Regions from separate parts of the Chryseobacterium sp. GM_Chr_2 genome, predicted to be linked through region 3. Evidence: riboswitches for the same ligand, from Rfam matches in the RefSeq annotation. Region 3 holds a riboswitch; each other region holds the start of a gene.
The links. A riboswitch is a leader RNA that binds a small molecule or an ion and turns the genes downstream of it on or off. The one in region 3 is predicted to bind S-adenosylmethionine.

Region 1 (11,110 bases), on a different contig from region 3:
AAAAACCTGAATTCCTAATTGATTTGGTGTAAAAATTTCTTCATTTTCCCAATCGATTTTAAATTTGTCTTTTCGGGCATCTTCAATGGATACATAGTCTTTATCAACCTGTCTGTTCAGGAATTTTTCTCTGAAATCCGAATAGTCACTTTTTAAATCTTCAACATATTCTTTATTTCTGTCACCCAACAATGAACTCACAACGTTTACCGCTCTAGAAGCATCATTAACGTGAACAACGGCATTTTTATATTTTAAATCGATTTTCACAGCGGTATGTGCTTTTGAAGTCGTCGCACCACCAATTAACAAAGGAAAATCTAAATTTTGTCTCTCCAATTCTGAAGCGATGTATACCATTTCATCCAAACTTGGCGTAATCAATCCACTCAATCCGATAACATCTACTTTTTCTTCAATCGCCGTCTGGATAATTTTTTCGGCAGGAACCATCACCCCCAAATCAACAATTTCGTAGTTGTTACAACCCAAAACAACGCTCACAATATTTTTACCGATATCATGAACATCACCCTTTACCGTTGCCATTAAAATTTTTCCGTTGGCAGGTTTCGAACCGTCTTTTTCCGCTTCGATGTAAGGCTGTAAATAAGCAACTGCTTTTTTCATTACCCTTGCCGATTTTACAACTTGTGGCAAAAACATTTTTCCGCTTCCGAATAGATCTCCGACAACGCCCATTCCGGTCATTAAGTTGATTTCAATAACGTGAAGTGGCTTCGCAGCCTGTTGTCTTGCTTCTTCCACGTCTTCTTCGATGAAACGGTCGATCCCTTTTACCAAAGCATGAGTGATTCTATCCTGTAATGGTTTTGTTCTCCATTCCAGATCCTCTACTTTTTCTTTTTTAACCGATTTATGTTTTTCAGAATAATCAAGAAGTCGTTCTGTGGCATCTTCTCTCTTATCAAGAATTACATCTTCAACTAATTCTAGGAGTTCTTTATTAATTTCATCATAAACCTCCAACATCGCAGGATTTACGATTCCCATATTCATTCCCGCCTGAATCGCATGATATAGGAAAACTGAGTGCATTGCCTCTCTCACCGTGTCATTTCCACGGAACGAGAACGAAACATTGGAAACTCCCCCACTCACAGACGCATACGGAAGATTTTGGCGAACCCATCTTGTCGCTTCGATAAAGTCGATGGCGTTTCTTCTGTGTTCATCCATTCCCGTAGCAACAGGGAAAATATTTAAATCGAAAATAATATCTTCTGCAGGGAAATTTAATTGATTAACCAAAAGATCATAAGAACGCTTTGAAATTTCAATTCTACGTTCATAAGTATCGGCCTGTCCTACCTCATCGAACGCCATAACGATCATCGCCGCCCCATATCTTTTAATCGCTTTTGCATGTTTGATAAATTCTTCCTCGCCTTCTTTTAAGCTGATAGAATTGACCACACATTTTCCCTGAGCTACCTGTAATCCGGCTTCCAGAATTTCCCATTTCGAAGAATCGACCATAATCGGAATTCTTGCGATATCCGGTTCGGAAGCAATTAAATTTAAAAATTTAATCATCGAAGCTTTTCCATCAATCAATCCGTCATCGAAATTGACATCAAGAATCTGCGCCCCACCTTCAACCTGATGACGCGCAATATCAAGAGCTTCAGAATATTTCTCCTCTTTTATTAATCTTAAAAATTTCTTTGAACCGGCAACATTGGTTCTTTCACCAACGTTGATGAAATTACTTTCCGGCGTAATAATCAAAGGCTCAAGCCCCGACAATCTTAAATACTTCATAGTTTAATTTACCAATGTATCAATGTAACAGTCTATTAATGTAGTAGTTCACCAATAGATTCTTTAAGAAGATTGTTACCTTGATAAATTATTATATTGTTACATTAACCTTTCTTGGTTCATATTTTTCAACAAGATCGGCTATTGCTTTGATATGTTCCGGCGTTGTTCCGCAGCAACCTCCGATAATATTGATTAATCCTTTTTCAACATATTCCTTGATCTGGCTTGCCATATCGTCAGGAGTTTCGTCGTACTGACCGAAAGCATTCGGTAAACCCGCATTCGGATATGCCGAGACAGCAAATTCTGAATTATGAGCTAAAGTTTCCAAATACGGAGTTAATTGGTTTGCACCCAACGCACAGTTGAAACCCACACTTAATAAATTCAAATGCGAAACGGAGATTAAAAATGCTTCTGCCGTTTGTCCGCTCAATGTTCTTCCCGAAGCATCGGTAATCGTTCCTGAAACCATGATCGGGATTTTTATTCCTCTTTCATCCTGAATTTCATCAATCGCAAATAAAGCAGCTTTTGCATTTAAGGTATCAAAAATAGTTTCAACCAATAAAATATCTGAACCTCCGTCTAATAAAGCTTCACACTGTTGTTTGTAGGCAACTCTCAATTCTTCAAACGTAATGGCTCTGTAACCCGGATCGTTTACGTCTGGACTTAAACTTGCCGTTCTGTTGGTTGGCCCGATAGAACCTGCTACAAATCTCGGCTTATCCGGATTTTGAGCGGTGAATTCATCACAGACTTTTCTTGCAATTTTCGCAGATTCATAATTCAGTTCATACACCAACTCTTCCATGTGATAATCTGCCATTGCAATCGTCGTTCCGGAAAATGTATTTGTTTCCAAAATATCAGCTCCAGCTTCTAAGTATTTTCTGTGAACTTCTTCAATAGCGTGAGGCTGCGTTAAAGAAAGTAGATCGTTGTTTCCTTTTACCGGATGTTCCCAATCTTTGAAACGCTCGCCACGATAGTCTTCTTCCTCGAATTTGTATCGCTGAAGCATGGTTCCCATCGCTCCGTCGAGAATTAAAATTCTTTCGGATAATGCTTTGTATAGTTGTTCTGAATTTTTCATTTTTTATATTTTTTCCCATAGGTTACACCTACGGTTATTATTATTGAACCCTTCGGGTTCGCCATTAATCCAATGCCTGTTTCAAATCTGCAATAATATCATCCACATTTTCTAAACCAACCGAGCAACGAACCAAGCCTGCTGTAATTCCCACTTCATTTCTTTCTTCGTCTGACAATTTAGAATGCGTTGTAGAAGCCGGATGCGTAACGATTGTTCTCGTATCACCAAGGTTTGCAGAAAGGGAACACATTTTAATTTTATCTAAAAAGTTTCTCCCGCCTTCAATTCCGCCCTTGATTTCAAATGCGACGATATTTCCACCTAATTTCATTTGCTTTTTTGCCACTTCATAACTTGGATGAGATGGCAGGAAAGGATATTTCACCAAATCTACATTTGGATGACTTTCTAAAAACTCAGCTACCTTTAACGCATTTTCACAATGTTTTTCAACACGGATCGCTAAAGTTTCCAAGCTTTTTGACAATACCCAAGCATTGAAAGGTGACATTGCAGGACCTGTATTTCTTGCGAAAAGATAAATTTCACGAATCAGATCTTCTCTTCCAACTGCTACTCCACCCAACACACGGCCCTGACCATCAATTAGTTTCGTTGCAGAATGTACAACAATATCGGCTCCATATTTAATCGGCTGCTGCAAATATGGTGTTGCGAAACAGTTATCCACAATGAAAATTAAGTTATGCTTTTTTGCTATTTTTCCGAAAAATTCTAAATCTAAAACCTCAATCGCAGGATTTGTTGGTGTTTCCAGATATAAAATTTTCGTATTCGGTTGTATATATTTTTCAACATTTTCCGCATCTTCGGCTTTGAAATAAGTTGTTTCAATATTCCATTTCGGGAAATATTTTGTAAACAATGTGTGCGTAGATCCGAAAACCGACTGACAGCTTACGATATGATCGCCAGCATTTAACAAAGTCGCAAATGTTGAATAAATCGCTGCCATTCCCGTTGCGAAAGCATAGCCTGCTTCAGCACCTTCCATTTTAGCAATTTTATCTGTGAATTCCGTTACATTTGGATTTGAAAATCGGCTGTATAAATTCTTCGGTTTTTCTTCTGCAAAGCTCGCTCTCATATCTTCCGCATCCTGAAAAATAAAACTGGATGTTAGATATAATGGCGTTGAATGCTCGTCAAACTGAGTTCTTTCGGTTTGGGTTCTGATGGCAAGCGTTTCAAAATTTGAAAGTTGCTCGTTGTTAGTTTCTGGTTGAAAATTTTCGCTCATAAACTTATTTATCTTTTTAGAAATATATTAATTTAAAATCTTATTATTCAAACTGATACATTACTTTACTGTTATATTTTTATTTTTTCCATAGGTTTCACCTACGGCTATTGATATTGAACCCTTCGGGTTCATTGATTATTTCGTTTCGCTTACTCTTAAAATATCTCCGAAAACACCTCTTGCCGTTACTTTAGCTCCGGCTCCGGCTCCCATGATTACGATTGGATTTTCACCATAACTTTCGGTATAGATCTCGAAGATAGAGTCTGAACCTTTTAACTGTCCTAAAGCAGAGGTTGCAGGTACAGAAATCAATTTTACATCCAACTCACCTTTTTCTTTCTGCAAATCTCCGTGAAGATCTCCAACATATCTTAACACATGATCCGGTTCTTGATCTTCTTTAATTTTTTGATATTCTTCGTCTAATTCTTCCAGTCTTGAAAGGAATTCTGATTTTGAAACAGAAAGTAAATTTTCAGGAACCAAATTCTGAATGTTAATATCTTCAAATTCATTAATCAGATCTAATTCTCTTGCCAAGATCAATAATTTTCTGGCAACATCGCTTCCAGACAGATCTTCTCTGGGATCCGGCTCTGTATATCCTTTTTCCAGCGCTTCGTTGATGATTGTGGAAAACTTATCCTCTCTCAACGAAAAATTGTTGAAAACATAGCTCAATGTTCCTGAGAAAACTCCTTTAATTCTTGTGATATTCTCTCCCGAAAGGTGTAGCAATTTAATCGTATCAATTAATGGCAAACCTGCACCAACATTGGTTTCGTATAAATATTTCTTTTTATTTTTCTCTAAAGATTTTCTTAAATTTCTATAAGTGGCAATCGGCAGCGTATTATAAATTTTGTTGGAAGAAACAATATCAAAACCGTTATCTACAAACGCATCATAATGCTTCACAAAATCTTTACTCGCCGTATTATCTACCATTACCAGATTTTCCAGATGGTGCTCTTTTGCATATCCGATCAGGCTTTCAATGCTGGAATCTGTTTGAGAATAATTAACCTTCTGTCTCCAGTCGCTTCCAAAACCGCCTTTGTTCAAAGCCATTTTCTTTGAATTGGCAATGGCTACAATTTTCAACTGTAATCTTTTACGTTTCAGAATATCATGTTCAGAATCTAAAATCTGTTCCACCAACGTTCCGCCCACATTTCCGTGACCGATCAATGCTAAATGAACGACTTTCGGTTTTCCGTAAATTTCAGTTTCAACAATATTTTTTGCAATTTCTGTCTGATTATCGGTTACCACGATATTTACTCTTCCCGCCGAAGCAATTTGATTCAACAAAAGCGGAAATATTTTATTTCTCTGAAGTTCAGAAAGTATTTTGCTATAATTTTCCGAAACGAAACCAATAACCGCCACATTACTGATATTGTAAATATTGCTTACCGCCCCGTTCGATTTTTCTTTTTTAAATTCTTCCTGCAGCACACGCACTGCATCTTCCGCATCTTTTTCATCTACCAAAACAGAAATTCCGTTTTCAATCGCCTGCTGAGAAATTACGCCAACGCTTATTCCTTCTTCATTTAATACTTTGAAAATTCGGGAATCGATGCCGATGTGTCCTAAAAAGTCTTTCCCTTCAAAGTTTACCAGCGCTTTGTTTCGATAAATGTTTATCGTATCTGATGTTGTCATATATTCAGAATAAGTTTTATGATATTATTTAATTGTTTATATTCCATTAAAAAGGCGTCGTGCCCATGAATTGAGGTGATCTCGTGATAAAAAACATTTTCCTTTTTCTCTTTCAGCTTTTCAAAACACCTTCGAATTTCAGAAGCCGGGAAAAACAAATCTGTATCTACAGAGATCATGTGCATTCGTGCCTGAATTTTTTCCAATTGAGATTCATCAACATTCAAATTCATCAGTAAATGATTCATCAGCTTGTAAGACTTTAAACTAAATCGTTCGTTTAAAGAATTTCCGTGATAAATCAGCCAATCTTCTGATTCCAATCTTTGTTTTTCCTGATTGTATTTATTTTGAAATCTATCATTTAACGATTCCGGTGTTCGGTAACACAACATGGCATGAATTCTTGCTTTTTGCAAAGGTTCATTTTCTTGATTTAATAAAAATTTCTGAACCAGACATTGTGCGTGAAGCCAATCGTGGGTTTTATAATCACAGGCAATAGGAATGAAAATTTCGGCAAGATTTGGCTTTTTCACCAGCATTTCCCAACCGATTCCTCCTCCCAAAGAGCCCCCAACAATGGCGTATAAACTTGTAATATGTAAACTTTCAAGTCCTTGTAAAAAGATATTAGCAATATCTGAAGGCGCGAAATCTTCGTATTCATCAATTAAAAAATCATCAAATCCGTTTCCGGGAATATTGAAGCACAGAATCGTATATTTATTTGTATCAATAACCTGACCTTCACCAATTAATTGTTTCCACCAGCCTTTATCACCGGAAACATTAGAATTTCCCGTTAAAGCATGATTAACTAAAATGATAGGTGACGAAAACAATTCTTGCCCGAAAAGCTGATAGCTCAACAAGATATGACATTCCTTACCGGAATTTGTTTGATACGAAAGATTAATATAGTTTAATTCTGTTTTCAATTCTATTATACTTTTTGATAATACAATTGAAAATGCCACAGGAAATGGCTGAAAAAAGATTCAGTAGTTATCTGTCCAAAATAATTTTGGTAGAACGTAGCACCTTCTTCGCTTGCGCAAAGGGTTGCTAAGGTTTCACAGGGTCTAATCCCTCAACCTTTCTTGATAACATTTTCAATATTTGAATGATCGAATGGTGCAAAGATAAAACATTTCTTTTAAATATTTATAAAAATTTAATTTAATATTCGAAACACTGATAAACAAAAGGTTTTCAAAGCAATGTTAACTATTTTTCAGATTCGTAAAGTTGGAATTTTTTATCAAAAAAACTAACTTCGTATAGAAAATTGATGAAATATGATTGCCGAAAAACAAAGATTACAAGATAAAAACTGGAAAAACTGGGGACCTTACGTAAGCAACCGCCAATGGGGAAATGTACGGGAAGACTACAGCTCCAACGGCGATGCATGGAATTTCGCCAATCATAATTCCGCAGAAAGCTACGCCTATCGTTGGGGGGAAGAAGGCATTGCGGGAATCTCTGATGTGAAACAGCTTTTCTGTTTTGCCCTATCCTTTTGGAACAAGAAAGATAAAAGGGTAAAAGAGCGATTCTTCGGGCTGAGCAACCCTCAGGGAAATCACGGAGAAGACATTAAGGAAATTTTTTATTATCTGGATAATACGCCTACCCATAGCTATATGAAGCTGGTGTACAAATATCCTATCAACGCATTTCCTTATGATGATATTCGTGCCGAAAATGCCAGAAGAAGCAAAAAAGAACCTGAATACGAGATTATCGACACAGGAATTTTTGATAACGATGAATATTTTGATATTTTTATTGAATATGCCAAGGCTGAACATAATGATATTTTGGTTCGCGTTACGGTTTGCAACAGAAGTCAGATGGATGCGCCTATTGTGGTGATACCTACGATTTGGTTCAGAAATAACTGGAAATGGGGCTATAACACGTATAAAGGACAAACCAATGCTGCTCAGGAAGGTTGTATCAATATTAATCACGACAGTATTTCCATCAAAAAACTGTATTCGCGAAATATGAATGCGGAAAGTGTTTTCTGTGATAATGAAACCAATGCTCCGAAATTATATGGTTCCCCGTATCCCGGAAATACCTATTATAAAGACGGAATTAACGATTATATCACTTACGGAAGCAATACCGTAAATCCTGAAAAAAGAGGTTCCAAAGCTTCATTTATAGTAGATGAAATAATTGCTGCGGGAGCATCTAAAACTTTTGATTTCAGATTGTCGCCCGACGAACTGGATGATCCTTTTTCTCAGTTTGATGAAATTTTAAACAACAGAATTGATGAAGCCAATGAATTTTATAATGAAATTCAGAATGATGTAACGAACGACGATGAAAAAAATGTACAAAGACAGGCTTTTGCAGGTCTACTTTGGAACAAACAGTTTTATCATTACAATGTCGGAAAATGGCTGAAAGGTGATCCGAATTTCGAAGCTCCGAGAGACTTCAACAATTATGTAAGAAATACGGAATGGAATCATCTTCATAATAAAGATATTATTTCCATGCCCGATAAATGGGAATATCCTTGGTATGCGACCTGGGACTTAGCCTTCCACTGTGTTCCGTTTGCAATTATTGATGCTGAATTTGCGAAAGGACAGCTCCTCTTATTAACAAAGGAATGGTATATGCACCCGAACGGGCAACTTCCGGCTTACGAGTGGAATTTGAGTGATGTCAATCCGCCAGTTCATGCCTGGTCTTGTTTCCGAGTTTTTAAAATTGATGAAAAGCAAAACGGAAAGCCCGATCTTTTATTCTTAGAGAAAGTTTTCCAAAAATTATTGCTGAATTTCACTTGGTGGGTCAACCGAAAAGATAAAAACGGCAAAAATATTTTTGGTGGAGGCTTCCTTGGACTCGATAATATCGGTGCTTTTGACCGAAATACAGTTTTACAAGACGGACAACACCTGGAGCAAGCGGACGGAACAAGCTGGATGGCGATGTACGCGCTGAACATGATGCGAATCGCCATGGAACTCGCTCAGTATTATCAGGTGTATGAAGATATGGCGATCAAATTTTTTGAGCATTATCTTTATATTGCCGAAGCCATGGAAAATCTGGGTGACGGAAAAGAAGGTCTTTGGAACGAAGAAGACGGATTTTTCTACGATGTACTTCAACTGGGAAATGGAGACAGCGTTTCTTTGCGATTGAGAAGTATCGTTGGTTTAATTCCCATGTTTGCAGTAGAAATTGTAGACCATCATTTATTGGAAAAAATGCCGAATTTCCAAGCAAGAATGGAATGGGTTCTAAAGAATAAACCTGAATTAACAAAACTTGTTTCACATTGGGATGAGGAAGGTCACGGAAGAAAGCACCTGATGAGTATTCTCCGTAAGAACCGTTTAACAAAAGTATTAACAAGAATGCTTGACGAAAACGAGTTTTTAAGTCAATATGGAATTCGTGCGATGTCAAAAGTATATGAAGAAAATCCGTTTGTATTTTCAGTTCATGGTAATGAAAATGTGGTTTATTACACGCCTGCAGAAAGTGACAGCCGAATGTTTGGCGGAAATAGCAACTGGCGCGGACCGATTTGGTTCCCAATCAACTTTTTAATTGTTGAAAGTTTGCAGCGTTTTCATTTTTATTACGGAAACAGCCTGAAAGTAGAACTTCCGACGGGAAGTGGAGACAAGAGAAATCTTGATGAAGTCGCTCATGATATCAGCAATAGATTATGCTCTATTTTTCTGAAAGACGAATTTGGACAGAGACCTTTCAACGGTGGAAATGCAAAATTTAATTATGATGAAAACTTTAAAGATTATATCACATTCTTTGAATATTTTCATGGAGATAACGGTCGCGGAGTCGGTGCTTCCCATCAAACAGGATGGACGGCAACAGTCGCCAAATTGATGAAACCAAGATTAACAGTATAGATATAAGCCTCTTTTTAAAGGGGCTTTTTTACGTTTATATTTTATCATTTTCAAATTTATTAACTTAAAAGTGAGATATTTAAATGTATGTATATTTTCAAAATAATAACAGAAAAAGAAACTTTCACGAAGAAAGTCTTTAAGAATTAATCATTGGGTTAATTTCAATCTTCATGCAGCTCACAAGTTTTTGTGGGCTGTTTTTATTTTCTCAGTATGACTTTTATAACAAGACATACTATAATTTATTAGCAATTCAGCTTATATCATTAAAATTTAACATCAATTTAAGTTATATATTGAAATATTTACATGAAAACGCTTATATTAGCGCTATAAAACTAAAAAAGTATTTTATGAAAGGAAAATTACTACCTCTTTCAGGCTTACTTCTTACCAGCCTGTTTATCAACACCATGAAAGCTCAGGAATATCAACCCATCGGAATCCAGTCAGGATTTAATGCTGATGTGATTGCTAACGGTGTTGGAGCCGCTTCTACTTCAACAAGTACCGATGTAGATGGTGTGAGCTACGCCTTTATTTCAAGAGATTTTCAACTTACTTCAAGCAGTACTGCACTTACGTACGGTCTTCCTATAAGCGGAAACTTTACTTCCGCAGTAGCTTCAACACCGGGATTGACTTATCAGTTAGCTTCTTACAGCTCAAACAATTCTCTAAGATTAGAGGCATCAGGTGATTCAGGAACATTAATATTTGCAACTCCTCTTAAAGCCATAAGCCTTTATATGTTGGCAACAGGAGGAAGTGGTGCTTGTACGGTAGACGTTACGGTAAACTTTACCGATAATACCACACAAACCCTTAGCGGAAATAGTATTTCTGACTGGTATGGAGGCACCAACTATGCTATTCAGGGAATTGGCAGAATTAACTTAAACAACAACGTACTTGAATCAGGAAGCGGAACGAATCCTAGATTATATCAAATTCCTTTAGCAATTGACGCTGCAAACCAAAACAAGGAAATACAAAGTGTTACGGTAACAAAATCCGGAACAGGAGGAATTCCTAATATTTTTGCGTTTTCGGCAGACGCTTTCAACCCTTGTCTTGCGCCTACCAATATTTCAGCAACCACAACGCCTACAAGTGCTACCGTAAACTGGACGGCATCTGCGAGTAATCCATCTTCAGGATATCAGTACTACTATAGCACTTCGCCAACTCCACCTACAACTACAACGAATCCTTCTGGAAGTGTAGCAGCAGGAACTACGTCTGTTACTTTAGATAACTTAACAACAGGGCAAACCTATTATTTTTGGATAAGATCAAATTGTGGAGGTTCATCATATGGATTCTGGAAGTCACAATCATTTACCACTGGTGAAGTTCCTG
Region 2 (11,110 bases), on a different contig from region 3:
TGGAAAGCTTTGGAGAACCGGATTTCACAGTAATCAATGGATCTAAAACTACAAACCCGAACTGGGAAGAGCAGGGATTAAACTCTGAAAACTTCGTGATGTTCAACCTTACCGAAAAACTTCAGATCATTGGAGGAACCTGGTACGGTGGAGAAATGAAGAAAGGGATGTTTGCCATGATGAATTATTACCTTCCTTTGAAAGGGATGGCTTCTATGCACTGTTCTGCAAATGTAGGTGAAGAAGGAGATGTTGCTCTTTTCTTCGGTCTTTCAGGAACAGGAAAAACTACTTTGTCTGCAGATCCGAAAAGATATCTGATTGGTGATGATGAGCATGGTTGGGACAACAATGGAGTATTTAATTATGAAGGAGGTTGCTATGCAAAAGTAATTGATCTTTCAGAAGAAAAAGAACCGGATATTTTCAGAGCAATCAAAAGAGATGCACTTCTAGAAAACGTAGTGGTTCACGACGGAATTGCTGATTATACAGATGGATCTATCACAGAAAACACGAGAGTTTCTTATCCGATTTATCATATTAATAAAATTGTTTTGCCTTCAAAAGCAGGACACGCGAGTAAGATCGTTTATCTTTCTGCAGATGCTTTCGGAGTATTGCCTCCTGTTTCTGTTTTGGATGAAGATCAGGCACAGTACCATTTCCTTTGTGGTTATACTTCAAAGTTAGCCGGTACAGAAAGAGGAATTACAGAACCTCAACCTTCATTTTCTCCAGCATTTGGTGAAGCGTTCCTAACATTGCACCCAACAATGTATTCAAAAACATTGATCGGTAAAATGAAAGAACACGGTGCTAAAGCATATCTGGTAAACACAGGTTGGAACGGAACAGGAAAAAGAATTTCTTTGAAAGATACAAGAGCAATTATTGATTCTATCATCGATGGATCTATTGAAAATGCTCCTAAAACAAGAATTCCAATTATGAATCTTGAAGTTCCTACAGAATTACCAAACGTTTCTGAAGGGATTTTAGATCCAAGAAATACGTATAACGAAGTTTCTGAATGGGAAGAAAAAGCGAAAGACTTAGCTTCAAGATATATCAAAAACTTTGAACAATATTGTAACACCGAAGAGGGCAAAAAGCTTATTGCTTCCGGTCCTCAGTTACAGCAACAAGCAATTAACTAAATTAGGAAGCCTCATCATTGATGAGGCTTTTTTATGTTTTAAATGCTTCGGCAGAGTTCAGCAGGACCTCGCTAAAAATAGACTGTTAAATAATTACACAGTTAGTATTAGGACTGTCATGCTGAGCTTGTCGAAGCATTTATCAATTTTTATCTCTATGAAATTACCTCAAACTCAAAATTGCCAATCGATATCCGTCCATTCCAAAACCTGATAAAACAGCATCAGAATTTGCTGCCGTTACCGACTTCTGACGAAATTCTTCTCTCTTGTAAATATTACTGATGTGAACTTCAATTTTCTGCTTCTGAATATTCTTTAAACAATCTGTAATAGCATAAGAATAATGAGTAAACGCTCCCGGATTAATCACCAAAGCATCAAAATCATCTTTTTGAAGACGGTTAATCAATTCACCTTCAATATTTGATTGATAATAAGATATTTCATGCGTAGAAAATTCAGATTGTAATTTTTCTAAATAATCTTCCATCGTTACCGTTCCGTAAATTTCTGGTTCTCGCGTACCTAACAGATTAAGATTAGGACCGTTTACAATTAAAATTTTCATAACATAAAATTAAAAACTTTTTTTGAATTTCCCTTCGTCAGTTCGAGTGTTTTTCGCAGCGAAGCGGAGAAAAATGTATCGAGAACCAGTGAACAGAAACACAAATTCTATTTCCACAGCAAAACTTCTCGATACGATTTTTTTTGTAAAAATCTACTCGGAGTGACGAGGGTTGCGTAATGAATTTTAATCCTAATTCAGTCTTGAATGTAATTTTTATCCATTGTATTATTTTTAATGATATTTCTCATATTTGAAAATTTAACAATTTGTATAAGTGTCTATTTTGGTGGTTTTTAAAATAAATTTAACTTAATTTTCATAAAATTATAATCAAAAATTTTAAAGTCTACTTGTTTTGTAGACTATTTGTTTTTAGATTTGCAACCATATTTCGATCGGCTTATAAAGAAAGATGGAGGGAACTGACCCTATGAAATCTTAACAACCTGCTTTGGGCAAGGTGTTACATTCAGCCTTAAAAAGGAAAGATAAGCAATAATTTAATCCTATTTATTGGTGCTTGTTGTTGTCTTTTTTGTAAAAGGTTTATTTTTAATTAATGTTAAACAAAATTGATTATGATTAATAAAAATTCATTTAATTCTAAGATTTGGATTCCACCTGTCGCGGTATTTTTCTTGGGAATTATCGGAGTACAAGGTCAGGAAATAAAAAAAGATACCCTGAAGGAAAAAGAGATAGACGAAGTAGTTGTTGTGGCGTATGGAAAAGCGAAAAGAAATAGCTATACGGGTTCGGTTTCCACAATTTCCAGTGATAAAATCAACAATAGACCAGTTACCAATATTACAAAAGCGTTGGAAGGTCAGGTTCCCGGACTTCAGGCGGTGAGTGCTTCTGGCCAGCCGGGGTCTGTAGCTTCGGTTCGTATTCGTGGGATTGGCTCAATAAGTGCTTCAAGCGATCCTTTGTATGTGGTAGACGGACTTCCTTTTGATGGAAATATCAACACCATCAGCCCAAATGATATTGAATCGATGAGTGTACTGAAAGATGCTTCTGCAAGTGCGTTGTATGGCTCGAGAGGGGCAAACGGAGTAATCATCATTACGACCAAATCGGGTAAAAAAGGAGAATCAAAGATCAATTTTAATATCAGTCAGGGTTTTTCTTCGAGAGCGGTGAAAGATTATGCTCAGGTAAATACTGATCAGTATTTTGAATTGTATTGGGAGGCAATGAGAAACGGCTATGTTGCGAATAATATTGCTCCACAGCAGGCGGCTCAGATGGCAACAGACGGTTTGGTGAATGCTTTGGGAATCAATCCTTACGGAGCCAGTTTTGCAAAACCTGTAGGAACAGACGGAAAATTGTTGGCAGGTGCAAAAGCTTTGTGGAATGACAATTGGGCAGATGTTCTTCAACGTGTGGCTTCTAGAAATCAGGTTGATTTGGATTTCAGTGGCGGAAACGAAAAGAGTAACTATTATTTCTCTTTAGGTTATTTAGATGATAAAGGAATTGCCATAGAATCTGGTTTCAAAAAATACAGTACAAGATTAAAATTAAATTCTGAAGTTAAAAAATGGCTGAATGTTGGTGCGAATTTAAGCTTTACCAACAGCGTTCAATTGGCTCCGGCTTCTTCGGATTCAAGTTCTGAAAATATTATCAATGTCGGGCGTATTATTCCTTCATTTTATCCTTACTATGAAAGAAATACCGACGGAAGCTATAAACTTGATGCAGGCGGAAATTATATTTATGATTTCGGAAAATACAGACCAACAAGCGCTTTACAAAATCAGAATTTAGCAGCAACTTTACCTTTAGATAAAAACGAAAACAGAGAAGATAACTTTTCAGGAAAGGGGTTTGCTGAGTTTACGTTTTTGCCTGAACTAAAATTTAAGACCAGTTTTTCAGTTGATTTGGTGAATTATAACGGTCATTATTATACCAATTCTCTGTTAGGGCAAGGAACTGAAATTGGCGGTTCGGTCACTAAAACAAATTCCAGAACGCTTTCTTATACCACAAGTAATATTTTAACATATGATAAAAAATTCGGTCAGCATCATGTGAATTTATTGGCAGGGCAGGAGTTTTATCATTATGAATATCAGACGATTTCCGGAAACAGATCTCAGTTTTCACTTCCGTATTATTATGAACCAGACGCTGCAGCTTTATTGGGTGGTTTCACAGGAAACAGCGATCAGTTGGGATTGCTAAGTTTCTTAGGTAAAGCGGAGTACGATTATCAGAATAAATATTTCATTTCAGGATCGGTAAGGTCAGATGCTTCTTCGAGATTTTCTCAAGATAACCGTTGGGGAACGTTTTGGTCTGTCGGTGGTTCGTGGAAAGCGTCGAATGAAGATTTTATTAAAGATTTGAATATATTCAATCAGCTGACACTTCGTGCAAGTTACGGAGGTCAGGGAAATGACAAGCTTAAAACCTATTATGCTTATCAGAGTTTATATCGATTTTACAACAATTTAGGAGAAGCAGGAACCGTTGCAAGCAGTCTTCCGACACCAAATTTGAAATGGGAAACGAATCTTAATTTAAATATCGGACTTGAATTTGCGATTCTGAACAACAGAATTAAAGGTAATGTAGAATATTTCAAGCGTGAAAGTCAGGATTTGCTTTTTGAAATGCCGTTGGCGCCGTCATTAGGATTTACAGGGTTTCAAGCCAATATCGGAACGATGCAGAATACCGGTTTTGAATTTTCATTATTCACAACACCTGTAAAAACCGATGATTTTCAATGGAATGTAGATGTGAATTTAAGTACATTAAACAACAAGATCACAAAACTTCCTCAGTCTTCTATCATCAGCGGGACAAAATTATTAACTGTGGGTGGTTCGGTTTACGATTTCTATCTTCCGACTTGGGCAGGTGTAGATCCAACTAACGGAAAACCTTTGTGGAAGACCATTACAACAGATGCCAACGGACAAACAGTGGAAGGTACCACTTCCGAATATGCTAAAGCGGCAAGAGAAATTCAGGATTCGGCGCTTCCTAAATTAATGGGAGGATTAACAACAAGCTTAAATTATAAAAACTTCGACCTTTCCGCTTTACTGACTTTTAGATTGGGAGGAAAGATTTTGGATACCGATTATACATCCATCATGTCCAACGGAAACTTGGCAGGACGTGCATGGAGCGCCGAAATGGTCAACAGATGGACGCCTGAAAATACAAATACGGATGTTCCTATTTTGAGCACAACAACCAATAACTGGACTTCAACCTCATCGAGATTTTTATATTCTGCAACGTATGCAAGATTGAAAAATGTAAGTATCGGATACACACTTCCATCGAATTATTTTGAAAAATTGGGCTTGAAAAACTTCAGAGTGTATGTTCAGGGGGAAAATTTACTCACGTTTTACAAACATAAAGGAATGGATCCTGAGCAATCATTGGATGGAACAACGTATTACAGATATCCGGCGATGAGAACCATCACTTTCGGACTTCAGGCAACTCTTTAATCTTAAAATTAAAACAATGAAAAAAATAAAATATCTATCTTTTGCCATTATCGCGATCTTATCACTGGCAAGCTGTGAAAGCGAACTGGAAACGGCGCCGACCAATCAGGCCAATGAAGCAGAAGTTTTTAAAACGGCTGATAATGCAGAAACGGTAATCAATGGAACTTGGGCGAAATTTAATGATGATGGAACAACATATTCCAACATCGGATATTCAACCGTACTGAGAACGAGCGATGCGATGGGAAGTGATGTGGCGGTTTTAACCAATAAATACGGATTCCCCACAGCGTATACATTTTCAGATTTAAGCAATAATACAGGAAGTCGTGCCCTTTTCATCTGGAGTTTGCTGTACTCTACCATCAACAACATGAATAATGTGATTACAAGAATTGATGCGGCAGAGGGAAGTCAGGAAAAGAAAGATCAGGTGAAAGGTCAGGCAAAAACACTTCGAGCTTTTTGTTATCTGAATTTGGCGAGTTTTTATCAGTTCAGTTATTTAAAAGATAAAACGGCATTAACGGCTCCGATTTATACAGAACCTACAACCACTGAATCTAAGCCGAATAAAAGAGCAACGTTAGAAGAAATTTATACGCTGATTAAAAGTGATCTAACAGATGCTGATCAATTGCTTCAAAATTACACGAGAAACAATAAAGATAAAATCGACAGATCGGTGGTGAACGGATTGCTGGCAAGAACCTATCTGAATACAGGTGATTGGGCAAAAGCTGCTGCTGCCGCAAAAGTAGCAAGAAACGGGTATGCTTTAATGACTGCTGAAAAATATAAAGAAGGTTTCAACGACATCAGCAACGGAGAGTGGATTTGGGGTCACGGGCAAACGCAAGAGCAGTCTAGCGAGAGTTATGCCTTCCATTTTTTGGATGTTTCGTCTTCGGGAAGTTATTATTACAGCTTCATGGCAGATCCTTATTTTAAAGATTTATTTGATACCAATGATATTCGCTATTCTTTGTTTTCTTGGGACGGACTTCCGGGTAGGGAAGGGCTCTTGAGATATGCTAAATTTAAATTTAAAGCGAATTTAATTGCCGATATCGTCTATATGAGAGCGGCCGAAATGTACTTAATTGAAGCCGAAGCCGAAGCCAGAAACGGAAATGTAACCAATGCGGTAACTGTTTTAAACCAATTGAAATCGGCGAGAAATGCTAATCAATATTCAGGTTCTTTAGCACAAAATGATGTGATTAAAGAGGTTTTAATTGAAAGAAGAAAAGAATTGTTCGGCGAAGGATTTTCTTTATCCGACATCATCAGAACGCAGGGAACGGTCGTGAGAAAACCTTTTACCAATGCAGACGGTTCTTCGATTCAGGTACAAATCACCACTCCCGACGGAACAGTGAAAAATGTTGCCGGAAGAGGGCACACGATATATGCTTTTCCTGATCAGTCTTCTTTTGCTCCGAATAGCAGGTATTATTTGTTTACGATTCCGCAGAAGGAAGTGGAGAATAATCCGAATTTATAGTATTAGTTTTTTAAATTCTTAAAATGGCTGCCCTAATTTGAGGACAGCCTTTTTTATGATTAATGATGTATACAAATGAAAGTATTCACTTAAAGATTGAATACCTATAAGTAACCCTCAAACATATTTTTGCCTTGGTGGTAAATTTTGTATTGTGTTTTTAGAGCATCCCAAATTTGAATGTAAATAGTTCCATCATCATTTTTACCCACATTTAGATAGATGTTTTCTTCCTCTTCGTTGGTCTCAACTTTTATTTCATCATTAGGTTCAATAAATGCTTCTAAAGCTTCAGGCTCTTTTATTATAGAGATTTTTCGTCGCTGCAGTTCTGGATTGTTATTTTCATTTTCATTGTTTGAATAATCTTAGCGATTTTAAATAAAATATAAATTTAAAGAGATTATTTTGTTCTGATAAAAAAGGCTATCCAAAATTTTCGGAAAGTCTTTATGTGTAATATTATTCCTCTTTTAAAAGAGGTCTAACGAATTCTATAAATCTTTTTTCTATCGCGCCATACTTTTTAAAATTAATTTTTGCCTCTCTTAAGCTTACATTATTTGCTCCACTATCATAATCAATATCATGAAGTTGTACTCCATCATCTTCCCAATAACATACCGGACATATTTGAAACGTATTATCAGCCTTGTATTCAAGAGTATGATATCCGCAACATGGGCACGAGAATTTACTATATTTTTTAGTTTCCATATGATTATAATCGCTTATAAATAATAACTTATTTAGGATGTAAGAATGATTTAAAAATAAATTTTAGCATATCATAGAGTAGTAAAAAGGTTGCCTTTTATTATTTAATATAGTGATCCTTATATTTTCTAAAGAACTTATTTATATTGACGTTTATTTTACAGAAATTAATTTTAGGAGTTATAATTTCTATATTTTCAGACATTAATGAATCTTTTACATATTGAGGAATGTATTCTGCAGAAAATGTTGTAGATGCAGATAAAAAGTAAGACTTTGTAGAATCTAATTTATATTCCATTGTGTTACTATTAGTAATTATTGGTAAGTCAATATCTTTTGTACATTTAGATGGAATTAATATGTATTTATTTTTATAATGTAAATATAATATCGCTTCTCTAAAAGATAAGGAATATTTTTTCATTGTTTTATTTATTAAACTTTTACTGTAGTCAAATTGATAATCTAGAGAATCTTCTCCTGAGTATATACTTGTTACTTCTCCAATATTTTCTTTACCATCATTATCTATTATTTTAAAATTAGTCTCAAATAATCCGCTATAAAGCAATAATGTTTTTTTACTATTGTTTTTAATTCTTACTGTGAGATGTTTATCTTCAATATTTTTAGTAATTACATTCATATTGTAAATTTGTGAATTTAAATTATTTATGATTAAAAATAAAGTTAGTGCTATCTTTTTCATATTATTCTAGGGTCTTAAAAATGATGAAAATAGTGATTGAATATATTATATTGATGGATAATATCTGCTACTGAATGCAGCGGAAAATTTCATATTTACTCCTGATATTCCATCTGTCATACTGTGAGCATAAAATTCAGTTATTCTGGTAGCTTCTGCTACTCCGTATTTTGCTTTCCAAGCTTGATACATTCCTGTAACTGTATGTATAGAATGTATTCCTTCATGATACCAAGTTGCAGCAAAGCCTAATGCTGTTCTCATTCGATGTGGAGAAATTAAAACGATGCCATCTCCCATAGATGTTCCTCCGTTTACAGGATCACCAGTTCCTCCGTTGCTTAATAACTTGTTATCCTTAAGTACGTAATCTGTTCCCGTATTATTGTTAAAGTCGGTTAAGTTTTGTTCATTTGCTATAGCAAAATTTTTTGCACTTACATTATAAATCTCTGGAAAAATTTGTGATAGATCATTTAAAAAATTTTCCTTTACTGAAGCATCTGCTACACTAGTATTATTATAATATTTATTAATTCTTGTTCGTATTTTATTAGTAATATCAATTCTATGCGCCAAGAAATTAAAAGCAGTAACAACCAATCCTTGGCCTGCACCCATCCAAAAGTTTCCACCTCCAAGTACAGAATCCACACCACCACTAACAGCTCCGTTAAATAATGCAAATGTATCACTTCTTAATATATTGTTAGCTCCTAAGTTATCTGTTGCCATACCCAGCAAATCACCAGAAGCACTGGCAAATGCACCACTTAGTGCTCCCCCCAAAAAGTTTCCTCCTTGTACTGTGGCAAGGAAACCTTGTGTAAGCGCGTGAGCTCCTATTTTTTTACTTAAATCCCTAGATGTTTAAGGAAATGTACTAATTATCAAATGCAGCATCAGCTTATTTTTTTAAATAAAGCAAATTTTAAAGTGGGTAGAGATGGGTAGAATTTGTGTTTCTGCTGCGAAATTATAAAAAAATAATTTCCCGAACAAGAGATTTTTTATATTACGATTACATATTCATATCATGTTAACTTAACCGTTAAAAACTCTTAACTTTACTCAACCAAAATTCCTTGCAACATGAAAGCAGACATCGAAAATAAGCTGATCGACAAAAACACAAAACCCACAAGCATGAGGATTTTGGTGTATGATTTTCTAAGTTCTCAGAAAGCCGCGCTATCTTTGTCTGAAATTGAAAATCATTTTGAAAATGCAGATCGAACTACGATTTACCGAACGTTGAAAACTTTCGAAGAAAAAGGAATTGTTCACGGAATTCAGGAAAATACCACGACGAAATACAAACTTTGTCACGATGGTTGTGATGAAAGTACCCACAAAGACTGGCATCTTCATTTCTACTGTAAAATCTGCAAGCAGACTACTTGCAAAGAAGATATTTCGGTTCCTGAAAATATTCAGACCAATTTCAGAATTGATGAAATCAGGCTTTTTGCAAAAGGAATTTGTGAAAACTGTCTCGAAAGTTTGCAATAGTATTGCATTGGGTTTCGCCATAACTTTGAGTAAAATATTTAAGTTATGGAAGAATGTTGCAGTACAAAACCTAAAAAACAACACAGCCACAACCACGAAGGTCACGATCATGATCACGGGCATTCGCATGATGTAGGAGATAAATCTACATTTCAGATGTTCCTTCCTGCGATGGGTTCTTTTGCTTTGTTATTAATTGGAATCGCTTTAGACAATTATATAAAACCCGATTGGTTTACCGGCTGGATTCGTCTGGTTTGGTATCTAATCGCTTATGTTCCCGTTGGCTTGCCTGTTTTAAAAGAGGCTTTTGAAAGCATTAAAAATGGGGATGTTTTTTCTGAATTTTTTCTGATGGGTATAGCAACTGTTGGAGCTTTTGCTATTGGCGAATATCCGGAAGGTGTTGCGGTGATGCTTTTCTATTCTGTAGGTGAAGTTTTTCAGGCGATGGCGGTTACCAGAGCAAAAACCAATATCAAATCTTTACTCGATCAGCGTCCTGATGAGGTTACCATTATAAAAGATGGAAAACCACAGACAGTTAAGGCTGAAAAAGTTAATATCGGAGAAATTATTCAGTTAAAATCAGGAGAAAAACTAGGATTGGATGGCGAATTATTATCTGAAAATGCTTCATTCAACACCGCAGCATTAACCGGAGAAAGTAAACCCGATACGAAGATAAAAGAAGAAATTGTTCTTGCGGGAATGATCAATCTGAATACTGTAAGCTTGGTAAAAGTTACCACCGCTTACAAAGACAGCAAACTGAGTAAAATTTTAGAGCTCGTTCAGAATGCCACTGCCCAAAAAGCACCCACCGAACTTTTTATCAGAAAGTTTGCTAAAATATACACGCCAATTGTTGTTTTTTTAGCGATCGGAATTACATTGCTGCCTTACTTTTTTGTTTCTGATTATCAATTCAGAGATTGGCTGTACAGAGCGTTGGTATTTTTGGTGATTTCATGTCCTTGTGCTTTGGTGATCTCCATTCCATTAGGTTATTTCGGAGGAATTGGAGCAGGAAGCCGAAACGGAATCTTATTTAAAGGAAGTAACTTTCTCGACGTTCTAGCCGATATTCAAAATGTCGTAATGGATAAAACCGGAACCCTGACGGAAGGCGTTTTTAAAGTTCAGGAAGTAAATTTTAGCAATGAATTTGATAAAGATGAAATTTTAAAATTCGTCAATGCGCTTGAAAGTAAAAGTTCGCATCCCGTGGCCACCGCCATTCATGATTTTGTGGGCGAAATTGATCATTCTTTGCAATTTGAAAATGTTGAGGAAATTGCTGGTCATGGTTTAAAAGCAACGATTAATGGGAAACAGTTATTAGTAGGAAATTTCAAGTTGATGGATAGGTTCAACATCAATTATGACATTAATACTGAAAATATGGTCTATACCTTAATTGCTGTCGCTTACGAT
Region 3 (11,110 bases):
TTTTAAAATTGTGAATGTCCTTTTGTCTTGAAACAAAAGAACGAAAAGTTCAAGACTTGGAATCTGAATGCTAAAAATAAATTCTGTTCTCTAAAAATTCTAAAACTCGCGCGATTTCAAGATTTGTTCTTCGATACAGAATTTATCTCGCGCTCAAACAGTAGAATTTTCTTAACATTCACAGATTTTATTTTCTTTACGCTTCAGCTTCCTATGTCGAAAGAGATCCTTCGACTTCGCTCAGGATTACATCGCTAATATTAACTGCTTAATTAAATATTTGATATTTAAAACCCAATTAAGCCAGTGTCAGTCTGAGCGGAGTCGAAGACTTTTACCGTAAATAATATTAATAATTCAAAAAAATCAAGAATCAAGCTTTAGGCTTTAGGCTTAGTAATTTTCCTATCAATTAAGTAAAGAACAATTCCCAAAGCAACAATTCCCAATCCAATAATACTTTCCTTTGGATTGTGGATAAATGTGAAATACAAAATATAAACACTAAACAAAAGAAAAACCGTCGGGAAAATGTAAAATAAATTTGATTTAAATATTTTTAGGTCACTTTTTTTAATAAAGAAAGCCGTAGAAATTGCTAGACTCGCAAATAATTGAAGAATAAAAGCCGTGTACACAAAGATTTCTTTAAAACTTCCCGTTAAAATAATCAAAGTTGCAATGGCTGCATGAGCAAAAATCGCTCGAACCGGAATTCCTTTTTGATTGGTTATTGACAAACTTTTCCACAATTTATTTTCCTTTGCAAAAGCCTGTGTTAAACGCGATCCAACCCATAAATATCCACTGATGGTTGCGATCAATTGCAAAGCGATAAAAACATTCACTACTTTTCCGAAAGTGTAACCGAGCATATTGTTTGCTGCTTCTCCCATCACATCTTCTTTTCCAGCTAATTGATTTACGGGAGCGTGTTTTAGCATGATAAAATTCACCAAAAGATAGCAAACAGTTACGAAAACCGTTCCGACAATCAGTGATTTGGGAAGATTTTTTTGAACATCTTTTATTTCTCCTGCAATGTAAGATGCAGAATTCCATCCTATGTATGAATACGTTACAAAAACCAAAGAAGTTGCAAAAGCAGGAAGCATAATTTCTTTTTGCCAGGAATTATCTAAATTTAAACTATTTCCGATGGTTTCCGATTCTGAAAGTCCGACTCCGAGAATAATTAAAACAATGATAAAGGCAATTTTAATAAAAGTAAAAAAATTATGAAATCGGCTTGAAGCTTTTAAACTAAAGGATAAAAATATAGAAACCAAAAAAATCACACCAATAGCAAAACCATTTCCAAAAGAAAAATTGAAAGCAGAAAGATATTTCGACATCGCCAAAGCCGCCAATGCGACGGGTGACGAAAATCCGATAATCAGGGAAATCCAGCTTACCAAATATCCCAAAAGCGGATGGTAGGTTTCTTTTAAATAGATAAAATCTCCGCCATTTCCTTTAAAATGAGATCCCAATTCGGCATAGCAAAAAGCTCCAAACAAAGCCAAAATTCCCCCGATGACCCAAAGTAGGAATATGCTGTATGTATTTGTAATATCTGCCAACTGAAAACCCAATGTTGTAAAAATCCCCGTCCCGATCATATTCGAAACGACAATGGCAACGGCGGTTTTCCAGCCAATCTGGTGTGAAGTAGATTCCATTTAATTAAAATGTAAAATTAAGCCTTCCGAAGAAATAATTCCCCAATGTTCCCATTTGAACCGGAGCATATTTGAAAACACCATAATACGAATTTTCATAGATCTGAAGATCAGGAAAAACATCGAAAACATTGTTTGCACCGATTGTAAGATTAATATTTTTCGTAAAATCATAACCAACACTCACGTCCGTCACAACTTTTGGAGTAAATTCCTGAACACCGCCGAAAGGATATCCATCTCTGATCACTTTTCCGAAATACGTATTTCTCACCAGGAAATTAAATTTACCAATTCCATAATTTAAGCCCAACGTTGCTTTTGTTTTTGGTGATAAACTTTCGATGATATTAATTTGATCCGGTCCGAAAAATTCATCTTGAGGTGTTTGAAGATTTGCCGGGAAATGGAAATCTGTGATTTTTGTTTCCGTATAATTTCCGGCAAGATTGATGTTTAAATTTCCACCACCTAATTTCCAGTCGTATGAAACAACCAAATCAACACCTTTTGTTTCCGTGTCGACTGCGTTGGCGAAAAACCTTCCGCTTTCTACACCATAAACCGCCAATCTGTCGTCGGTAATATTACTTGTGATGACAATTCTGTCTTTCACTTTAATTAAATATCCATCCAACGTAACGAAAAGACCTCTTGCAGGTCTTAGGGTAAATCCGGCGCTTCCGTTGACAGATGTTTCCTGTTTTAATTTATCAAAACCAAGAGCTCTTGCCGCTTCACTGTCATTATTAAAGATTCCTTTTGTAACGATGGAATTTCCTGTTGTAGAAATGTCCGCATAAGAATTATTAAAATATTGCTGCTGTAAAGACGGCGCTCGGAAACCAGTTCCTACCGCTCCACGAATCGCAAAGTTCTTTACAAATTCATATCTCAAAGCCAATTTACCATTCAAAGTGCTTCCGAAATCTGAATAATTTTCGAATCTTCCCGCTAAATCAACATTAAATTTTTTATTTAAATCATAAGAAACATCTGCATAAACTGCGGTCGAAGTTCTTGATTTTCTCAAAGCATTTTCCGGTGAAAAACCAATGAATGACTGAGATCCTCCCGCTCCGATAATATCAGCAGAAGGCGTTGAAGCTGTTACAACATTTCCGTAAATATCGTATCTCGCATATGATGATTCTTGTCCGGATTTGATTTCATATTGTTCGAATCTGAATTCTCCACCGAAAGCAATGTTGAAGTTTTTAATATTTTTTGAAACATCAAGATTAACTGTATTTTGAAGGAAACTGTGCGCCCCTGCTTCAAAACTTGTCGGAGATTTTGCGCCTAATGAAGCATTTACCGTGTTGCTCACATCATAATTGAAAGTATTGCTTCCGAACGTATTGCTTAGATCAAAAAACCAATCGTTTTTGTTGTATTTTGCTCCTACAGCGTAAGAAAAATCGTACACTTTCGATCCTAAAGTCGGCTGAAAACCATTTGGAAAAATGGATGGTACATTATTCGAAGTTTCGCTTGGAAGCCTTCTGAAACCGTATCCCTGACCTTCTTTTATGCTGAAACCTCCAAAAGAATATAATTTAAACTGATCATTAATCGGATATTCTGAATTAAAAAACAATTGCGCCTGTTTGATTTGTGCATCTCCAATTTGGAAATTGAAATCGTCGCGAGTTAATCCATTTTGAGCAATTAAAGCATCATCATAAGCCCTTGAAATTTGCGCACCTGTTCCTCCGTCAGCAGGATCGGCAAATGGATAAGCAAAAAAATTCCCATAACTTCCGGTGGCAATCGGTGAAACATTTGGTAAAACTATTCCATTAGCTGAAATTGTTCCCCCATTATTAACGACATTCAGATTTGATTGATCGTAAATAATCAAATCATGATTCTGCGTTCTTGTCGTTTTTCCTCTATAATTTAATTGTAAAGATAAATTGATGTAACCATCTTTTTTACCCAAAGAAGTTCCGTAGTTCGCTCCGGCTTGGTAAGTTTCGCCATCATTTCTCCCTGTAATTCCATAATTAAGAGTTGCAGATCCGCCAATATTTTTTTTCAGAATAATGTTGATAACTCCCGCAATCGCGTCAGAACCGTACTGCGCTGCTGCTCCATCTCTCAATACTTCAATTCTGTCGATGGCAATGACCGGAATTGTACTCAAATCTGTTCCGACAGAACCGTTCCCAACTGTGTTCTGATAATTCACCAAAGACGTTGTGTGTCTTCTTTTTCCATTCACCAAAACCAAAACCTGATCCGGTCCCATTCCTCGCAATGTCATCGGATCGATGTGTTCTGTACCATCCGAAGCTGACTGGCGAACTGCATTGAACGACGGAATCACGTAATTCAATAAATCCTGAACGGAAATTTGCGGTGAAGATTTTTGTATTTTTTCGATATTGATAACATCTACTGGAACTGGAGTTTCCAGCTTTGTGCGTTTTGCATTTCGGTTTCCGACGATGATAACGTCTTCAATTTGTTTTTCTTTTTCCTGTTCCTGAGCCGATACGAAAACCGCTCCAAGCAATAATATAGAAATGCTTAGTTTCTTCATCTCTTGTTTTTTGCAAAATTAATAATAAACCCGAACGGATCAAAATCCGCCTACAAAGACCGTCAAGAAAATGGAAAAATATTAAGAATATGCTTCACTTATCTTCCCCCGATTGGGTTGGAATTAGCACCTTTACACGTTTGGAAATGTGTCGGTTGCTAAGGTTTCACAGGGCCAAATCCCTCCACCTTTCTTGATAAATCTAGTGCAAAGGTAGAGTATTAATTTTAATTGACAAAAAATCGCAAATTTTTACTGTTTTTGAATCCTTTTTCGATTGTGAATAAGTTGTGGATAACGCGTGAATTACCTGTTAGCTAGGCGTGAATTGCATGTGAGTTATCAAAATTCAAATATTAACAAGTTATTTTTTAAATGTGAATAAGATATGGATAACGTCTTAATAAGCTATTAACAAGCCCAAAAAATTTGTGAATTTCTATGCGGAAAACCCTGTGAATTACGTGTTGAAAAGCCGTTAGTTTCTTATGAATAAGCATTAATTTAAATGTGAAAAAAGTGTGGACAAACAAAAAAAGAGATCACTTGCGTGACCTCTTTGTATGGTAATCCTCAGACTTATCCACAGGTTATTTCACAATCATTTTTTGAATTGCAATTCCTGTATCTGATTTTAAATGAACTAAATATGATCCCGCAGGATAATTTGTTTTCAATTCATATGTTCCGTTTTCATTGGTAAGCTTAAATGAATCCATCTTTTTTCCACTCATATCGTAGATTGAGATCTCCCCATTCTTCGCTTTGTGGTAAATTAATTTAGCCAAACCATTTTTTACAGGGTTATCCCCAATTTGAAGCGATAATGTATTTTCTGCATTCACATTGACTGTGGATAAATTCGTTCCCGTATAATTTCCGAAAATTCTGAATTCTCCCGGTTGAAGAGAAATCGGAGTCGTTGTAGAAGCCACTGTAAAGATTGAATTGTCCATTAAATTCTGCCATTGCCCAGTATAAGGAAAATACGGAACAACATTTTGAGTTGCCGTTGTGTAATTCGCCAATACAACAACGTTTTTAATTCCCAAAGTCAACGTATTATCGTACACGAAGATCCTTGTAATCAATCCGTTTGGATCATTTGTTAAGTTATTGGATTCAACTGTATATGTTTTAGATTTAAAAACAGGATGTGCATTTCTAATGTTGATAATTTTAGCCCAAGTATCATAAACTGCCTTTCTATTGGCACTTGTATCATAGTTTAAAGTGAATGCAATTGGTTTTTCATCGGTTCTGCAACCGTTATTAATAGAACCATCTGCACATCTATTGATGCTAAACTCATACCCCAATTCACCAAACTGCCAGATCATTTTGGGACCAGGAATTGTAAAAAATGTAGCTCCAAAAGTTTTCATTCTATCAAGTGCCGTATTTAAGTTTTTAACATCATAAGAACCATTCACCGCACCATACGCAAGATTTTTAAACATCAGTCTTTCCTCGTCATGACTTTCACCATATCCAACCGCTCTCATTTGCGAAAACCCATGAAGCTCATGATCCATTCTGTCGAAATTGCTATTTTCCTTATAACCCATCGTATTTTGGTTATAAGAACCATTCTGATTATTCCACATCATTACACCCTTACCTTCCGATGCCTTATAATTAGCCCATTGCTGCTCTTCCTGATCTGTTCCCAAATGCTCAAAAATCATATAAGAATTCGGATCCAGCGCCCACTGTTTATCGGCATAATCTTTAAGAATATCTAACCTGTCCTGTTGATAAGCATTGGTACAGTTTTCATCATTTTCAGAACAGTTTTGAGTGAAACCTTTAGTCAAATCCCAACGGAATCCATCGATTTTATATTCAGTTAACCATTGCTGCAATGTTCTTTCAACGTAATATTTAGTCGAGGGACTTGTATGGTTAAAATCATTAAATACATTATACGAATGTTTGGGAACCGTATTAAAATAAGGATTGTTAGCTGCCACATCTCCATAGCCGTCGCCATCAGGATCAACATTCCAAAGTCTTACCAACGGAGAACGACCCGTTGCATGATTGAAAGCAACATCCAGAATCACTGCAATACCATTTTGGTGACAAACATCTACAAATTCCTTAAATTTTTCCGGCGTCCCATAGGCTTTATCTAAAGCATAATGAAAAGACGTATTATATCCCCAAGACAGATTTCCATCAAATTCCATAATAGGAAGCAGTTCGATTGCATTAATGTTCAATCCTTTCAAATAAGGAATTTTAGCAATTAAAGACTGCCAGTTTTTTTCCTGAGTAAAATCTCTTAGCAACAATTCATATACTACAAGATCCTCTTTTGCCGGACGCTGAAAATTGTTTACCTGCCAATTGTAAGGCGTTTGACCTGTTTTAAACATTGAAACCTCAAAATCCTGTCCAGTAGGAAATATTGGTAAGTTCGGATAAGTAGTAGCCGAAATCCATTGATCATCATAAGAAGATAAAATCTGTGGTGAATAAGGATCTGCCACTTTTTTCAAATCATTAGTTCTGTATTGGAAAGTATACAGTTGCTGAGGAGTCAGTCCGTTTAATTCAATCCAGTATAGATCAGGATTTGTCGTATCTCTTTTCATTAAATAGGCATCATTCACCGCCCAGTTATTGAAACTTCCGATTATGTGAACGAAATTTTTAAATGGCGCATACAAAGCCAATCCCACCTTGGTATTATCTGTAGGGTTGTAATTAATTCCCTGTCTTATCCATCCCGGAATTGCTTCAGAAACAACATTTCTAGGAACTTGTAAAGTAAATGTTGCATTTTTAGATGAAGAACCTTCCGTAGCAATCAGTTCCATATTAGCATCTCCCGTCACAGTATAGGCGTAAGAATAGGAATTGGAAGGCGTTGATGTCGAATTCACAACTGTTCCGTTGGCTTTTAGCTGGAAAGTTGAATTCACATTGGTAGTTGCTGTAACATTGATTGAATTCCCTACAGGAACCGATGTCAAGCTATTTGCAAGAGGATTGGTAAGATTTAAATTTAAAACTCCAACATTCACAAAACTATCTCCCGTTTGGTGTCCTCCTGTTTTATCTTTTAATAAAAATCCGAATCTTCCGATTCCGGTTCGGTTATAAAAAGTGGTTGGCGTAAAAGTTAAGGAATATGAATCTGTCGCGTTATTATATACCAACTTGTTCGCATCGTTGGAATCTCCCCATTGTCCGTTTGTAGGGCAATCCTGACTGTTTTGGTAATTAGCATCCAAAGACCAAGTCCAAATATATATCGCGTTATTGGTAACTCCCCAGGCGGCTTCATCGATCTGATCTCCGGGAACCGTTAAGGTAATCTGATCCGTCTCATTGAACGGATTTGGTGTAATTGTATAGTTGATCTGCCCAAAAACCAGAGCCATGATAAACAACAATATACCCGAATAAAATTTCTTCATAAAGTTTTAATTTTTTTGTTAGTACTATACTAAAATAATTTATTTTTTAACAAATAATCATATTTCAGTCGGAAAAGACATAACTCAGTGCTTAAAATAGTATGCAAATCTTTGTACTTTCAAAATTTATAAAATTCTAAAGCTCAGGTTTGTCTATTTCAAAATACGTATTGTCCGTTTCACCTTGTTTGTAATTTCTTAGCAATCTTTCGCGAACTACTTTTGAATTATAATTTAAAATCTAAACCATTATGTATCCCTATTCAAAACCTCAGCAGATTCAGAATATTAAAAAATATTTAGCAAGCGGAATTCTAATTTTACTTTTCAATTTAGGATTATCACTAAACGCTCAACAAAAAACAGAAGGCTCTTTAGGAACTTTAAAGCAGGTCAATGCAGGCGTTTTAAACATTGGCTATACAGAAGCAGGACCATCCAAAGGAACTCCGGTTATTCTTCTTCACGGCTGGCCTTACGATATTCACAGTTATGAAGAAGTTGTTCCGCAACTTACTGCCAAAGGATATCGTGTAATTACTCCGTATTTACGGGGTTTTGGAACCACCCGCTTCCTTTCTGACAAAACCATGAGAAACGGACAACAGACTGCCGTGGCTTTAGATATTATTGCTTTGATGGATGCTTTAAAAATTGATAAAGCCATTATTGGAGGCTTCGATTGGGGCGCAAGAACCGCCGACGTAATGGCTGCACTTTGGCCTGAACGTGCAAAAGGACTTGTTTCTGTAAGCGGCTATCTAATCACCAATTTAGAAGCCAACAAAAAACCGCTTCCTCCGAATGCAGAATTAGGATGGTGGTATCAATATTATTTTTCTACCGAACGCGGCGAAAAAGGCTATGCAGAAAACACGTATGATTTCAATAATTTGATTTGGAAAACGGCTTCTCCAACCTGGAATTTTGATAAAGCAACGTACGACAGAACAGCTCAATCTTTCAATAATCCAGATCATGTGGCGATCGTGATGCACAATTACCGTTGGAGATTATCTTTAGCAAAAGGTGAAGCACAATATGATAAATTGGAGAAAAAGCTTCAATCAAAACCAAAAATCAATGTTCCGACAATTACGATCAGCAGTGATTTTGACGGAGCCGCTATTGATGGAAAGGCATACAAAGGACAATTTACAGGAAAATATTCTCACAAAATTTTAAATAAAATCGGGCATAATGTTCCACAGGAAGATCCAAAGGCTTTTGCGGATGCGATTGTGGAAGTGGATGGGTATTCAAAATAATTAAAAGATCCTCTCATTAAAGATAATTACAATACTTTGAATTAAAAAGCAATTTTTCTTTTGTCTTAACACAAAAGAAACAAAAAGTCAAGACTTGGAAAATGAATGCTAAAAATTAAAACTTAATCCTAAAATCCCCAAAATTTGCGCGAATTCAAAAGTTTTTCATCTTAACTAAATTTCTCTTGCGCTTCGAACAGTGGGAATTTTTTAACGGATTAATTTCCAATTTTCTTAACGCTTCATTTTCCGACGTTCATGATGACAAGGATAAATTCATTTCAAAATAAATTTCAATCAATAAAAATCTTAAAAATGGAAAATACAAACATCATTCAGGCAGAAAAAGTTTTATACACAGGAAAAACACATACTACAGGCGGCAGAGAAGGATTCTCTAAAAGTTCGGATGGTAATTTAGATATAAAATTATCAACACCCGGAGGTTCGGAACCGGGAACCAATCCGGAGCAGCTTTTCGCCGCGGGATGGTCTGCTTGTTTTATCGGCGCTTTAGGAATTGCCGCAAGAAAAAGAAAGATTAAACTTCCTGCTGAAACCGCAGTAGATGCCGAAGTAGATTTATGTTTAAACGATGATGCCTACTTTTTGCAAGCCCGATTGAACATTAGCCTTCCAGGAATTGATAATGAAACAGCTCAATTATTAGCCGAAGAAGCGCATCAAACATGCCCGTATTCAAAAGCTACGAGAGGAAATATCTTGGTTACATTACAAATCTCATAGTCTATTCATTTATATTAAACAAAAACCCGCACTGTGACGAAACAATGCGGGTTTTACTGCAATTTAAAAAATGAACTAGCGCTGACTTTCAGACAAAGGTTTATGGAGCAGACCTTTGAATTCAATCAAACGTTATGACTATTAGTTTTTAACAACTTTTTTCGAAATTTTCTGTCCGTTCTTCAATTTCAATTCAACGATATACACACCGTTTGAAAGTGCTTTCATATCGATTTGATTGTTTGAAATCTGAACATCTACTTTTTGACCTACCAAATTGTAAACAGCAACGTTATCAATCGTAGAATCTGCTTTGATATTTAAAATACCATTCGTAGGATTTGGATAAACACCGATGGTAGCTGCATTTAATCTTACATCAATAGTACCTAATTGTGTAAAATCTTTGATACATCTTACAGCTTCTCCCTGACCTCTCGGTGCTCCGGAAGTTGGCTGTGCATTCCCTGTTCCGATATATAAAAACTTACCACCTGAAGTCGCCGTATCTGAACTCCAGTAATATCCTCTTTCTCCAACAAAAGTAAATCCTCCTGTTGAGCTGCTTCTGTATCCTCCTGCAGGTAATTTCAAGTAACTGTTAAATGCTGTTGCCGGATTATTAATACCTTCTGCATTTACTGCTGAAACCCACTCTGCTGAAACCGGAAGTCTCCAACCCTGACCTACTTTTTTACAAGGATCTGCACTCACTGCTGAAGTTACATCTGAAGAAGAAGCTGCCGTCCAAGCATCACTAGTAGCATTTGTTGCCCACCATGAAGAACCTGAACCACCGATGATATAAGAACTATTTCCTCCCGTGATTCCTACTGGTGAATTTGGACTAGGCGCTGAATTAGTTGTTGAATTTCTCAACTGGTGACCATCATCCCATCTTCCCCACTGGAATAAATCTCCATAAGAATCTTCATCATTAAAAGTGGTAGCCACTCTTGTACTTCCTAAATTTTGCTGGAACCAAACTTTCCCATCTGCACCTCTTACCGTTGTGTAAACAACTTGCTGACCTTGATAGAAGAAAGATACACATCCTAGATCTCCAGGGTTATTTCCCGGATCTGTATTGTTACAAGTTGGAATTGTATTATTACTTGTGATTGAAATTCTTTTCACCTTTGTTCCAGCATCTGAATACGCTAAAACCAAATAATTATTAGCCTTATCAATTGCTAAATCATTATAAGTCGCCTGCCCGTCAGAGATAAAATCTCCTCCGAATTTTTCCCAGACTTGATTAGCATTTAACTTAAATACTGAATTTTTCAGATAATTATCATTTTCGAAACGACTCCCCACCACATAAGGTTCTCCTGAAGGCGTAACAGCAATGGCAACGTGCTGCACTCTTCCTTCACTGAAGTATTGATTTCCAACCGCTACCCAAGAAGTTCCATCGAATTTTTTAACATTTAA

Region 1: it holds a riboswitch for S-adenosylmethionine, as region 3 does, so the genes downstream of both, OXQ85_RS16240 (alpha/beta fold hydrolase) here and OXQ85_RS11610 (TonB-dependent receptor) in region 3, are expected to answer to the same signal.
Region 2: it holds a riboswitch for S-adenosylmethionine, as region 3 does, so the genes downstream of both, OXQ85_RS15285 (TonB-dependent receptor) here and OXQ85_RS11610 (TonB-dependent receptor) in region 3, are expected to answer to the same signal.

The regions. Positions count from the first base shown of each region.
Region 1 covers NZ_JALNUD010000011.1:69,441-80,550, reverse strand. Annotated here, with positions in the region: gene metH (methionine synthase) at 1-1,785, opposite strand, end outside; gene OXQ85_RS16255 (homocysteine S-methyltransferase family protein) at 1,877-2,887, opposite strand; gene OXQ85_RS16250 (O-succinylhomoserine sulfhydrylase) at 2,952-4,151, opposite strand; gene OXQ85_RS16245 (ACT domain-containing protein) at 4,290-5,828, opposite strand; gene OXQ85_RS16240 (alpha/beta fold hydrolase) at 5,825-6,769, opposite strand; SAM riboswitch class I at 6,834-6,941, opposite strand; gene OXQ85_RS16235 (glucosidase) at 7,130-9,745, shown strand; gene OXQ85_RS16230 (T9SS type A sorting domain-containing protein) at 10,102-11,110, shown strand, end outside.
Region 2 covers NZ_JALNUD010000010.1:72,330-83,439, reverse strand. Annotated here, with positions in the region: gene pckA (phosphoenolpyruvate carboxykinase (ATP)) at 1-1,160, shown strand, start outside; gene OXQ85_RS15290 (type II 3-dehydroquinate dehydratase) at 1,324-1,731, opposite strand; SAM riboswitch class I at 2,132-2,229, shown strand; gene OXQ85_RS15285 (TonB-dependent receptor) at 2,313-5,222, shown strand; gene OXQ85_RS15280 (RagB/SusD family nutrient uptake outer membrane protein) at 5,239-6,732, shown strand; gene OXQ85_RS15275 (CPCC family cysteine-rich protein) at 7,195-7,449, opposite strand; gene OXQ85_RS15270 (hypothetical protein) at 7,550-8,161, opposite strand; gene OXQ85_RS15265 (hypothetical protein) at 8,207-8,896, opposite strand; gene OXQ85_RS15260 (transcriptional repressor) at 9,254-9,673, shown strand; gene OXQ85_RS15255 (heavy metal translocating P-type ATPase) at 9,719-11,110, shown strand, end outside.
Region 3 covers NZ_JALNUD010000006.1:174,255-185,364, forward strand. Annotated here, with positions in the region: gene OXQ85_RS11605 (amino acid permease) at 381-1,682, opposite strand; gene OXQ85_RS11610 (TonB-dependent receptor) at 1,687-4,230, opposite strand; SAM riboswitch class I at 4,326-4,433, opposite strand; gene OXQ85_RS11615 (alpha-amylase family glycosyl hydrolase) at 4,821-7,658, opposite strand; gene OXQ85_RS11620 (alpha/beta hydrolase) at 7,910-8,926, shown strand; gene OXQ85_RS11625 (organic hydroperoxide resistance protein) at 9,242-9,673, shown strand; gene OXQ85_RS11630 (T9SS type A sorting domain-containing protein) at 9,815-11,110, opposite strand, start outside.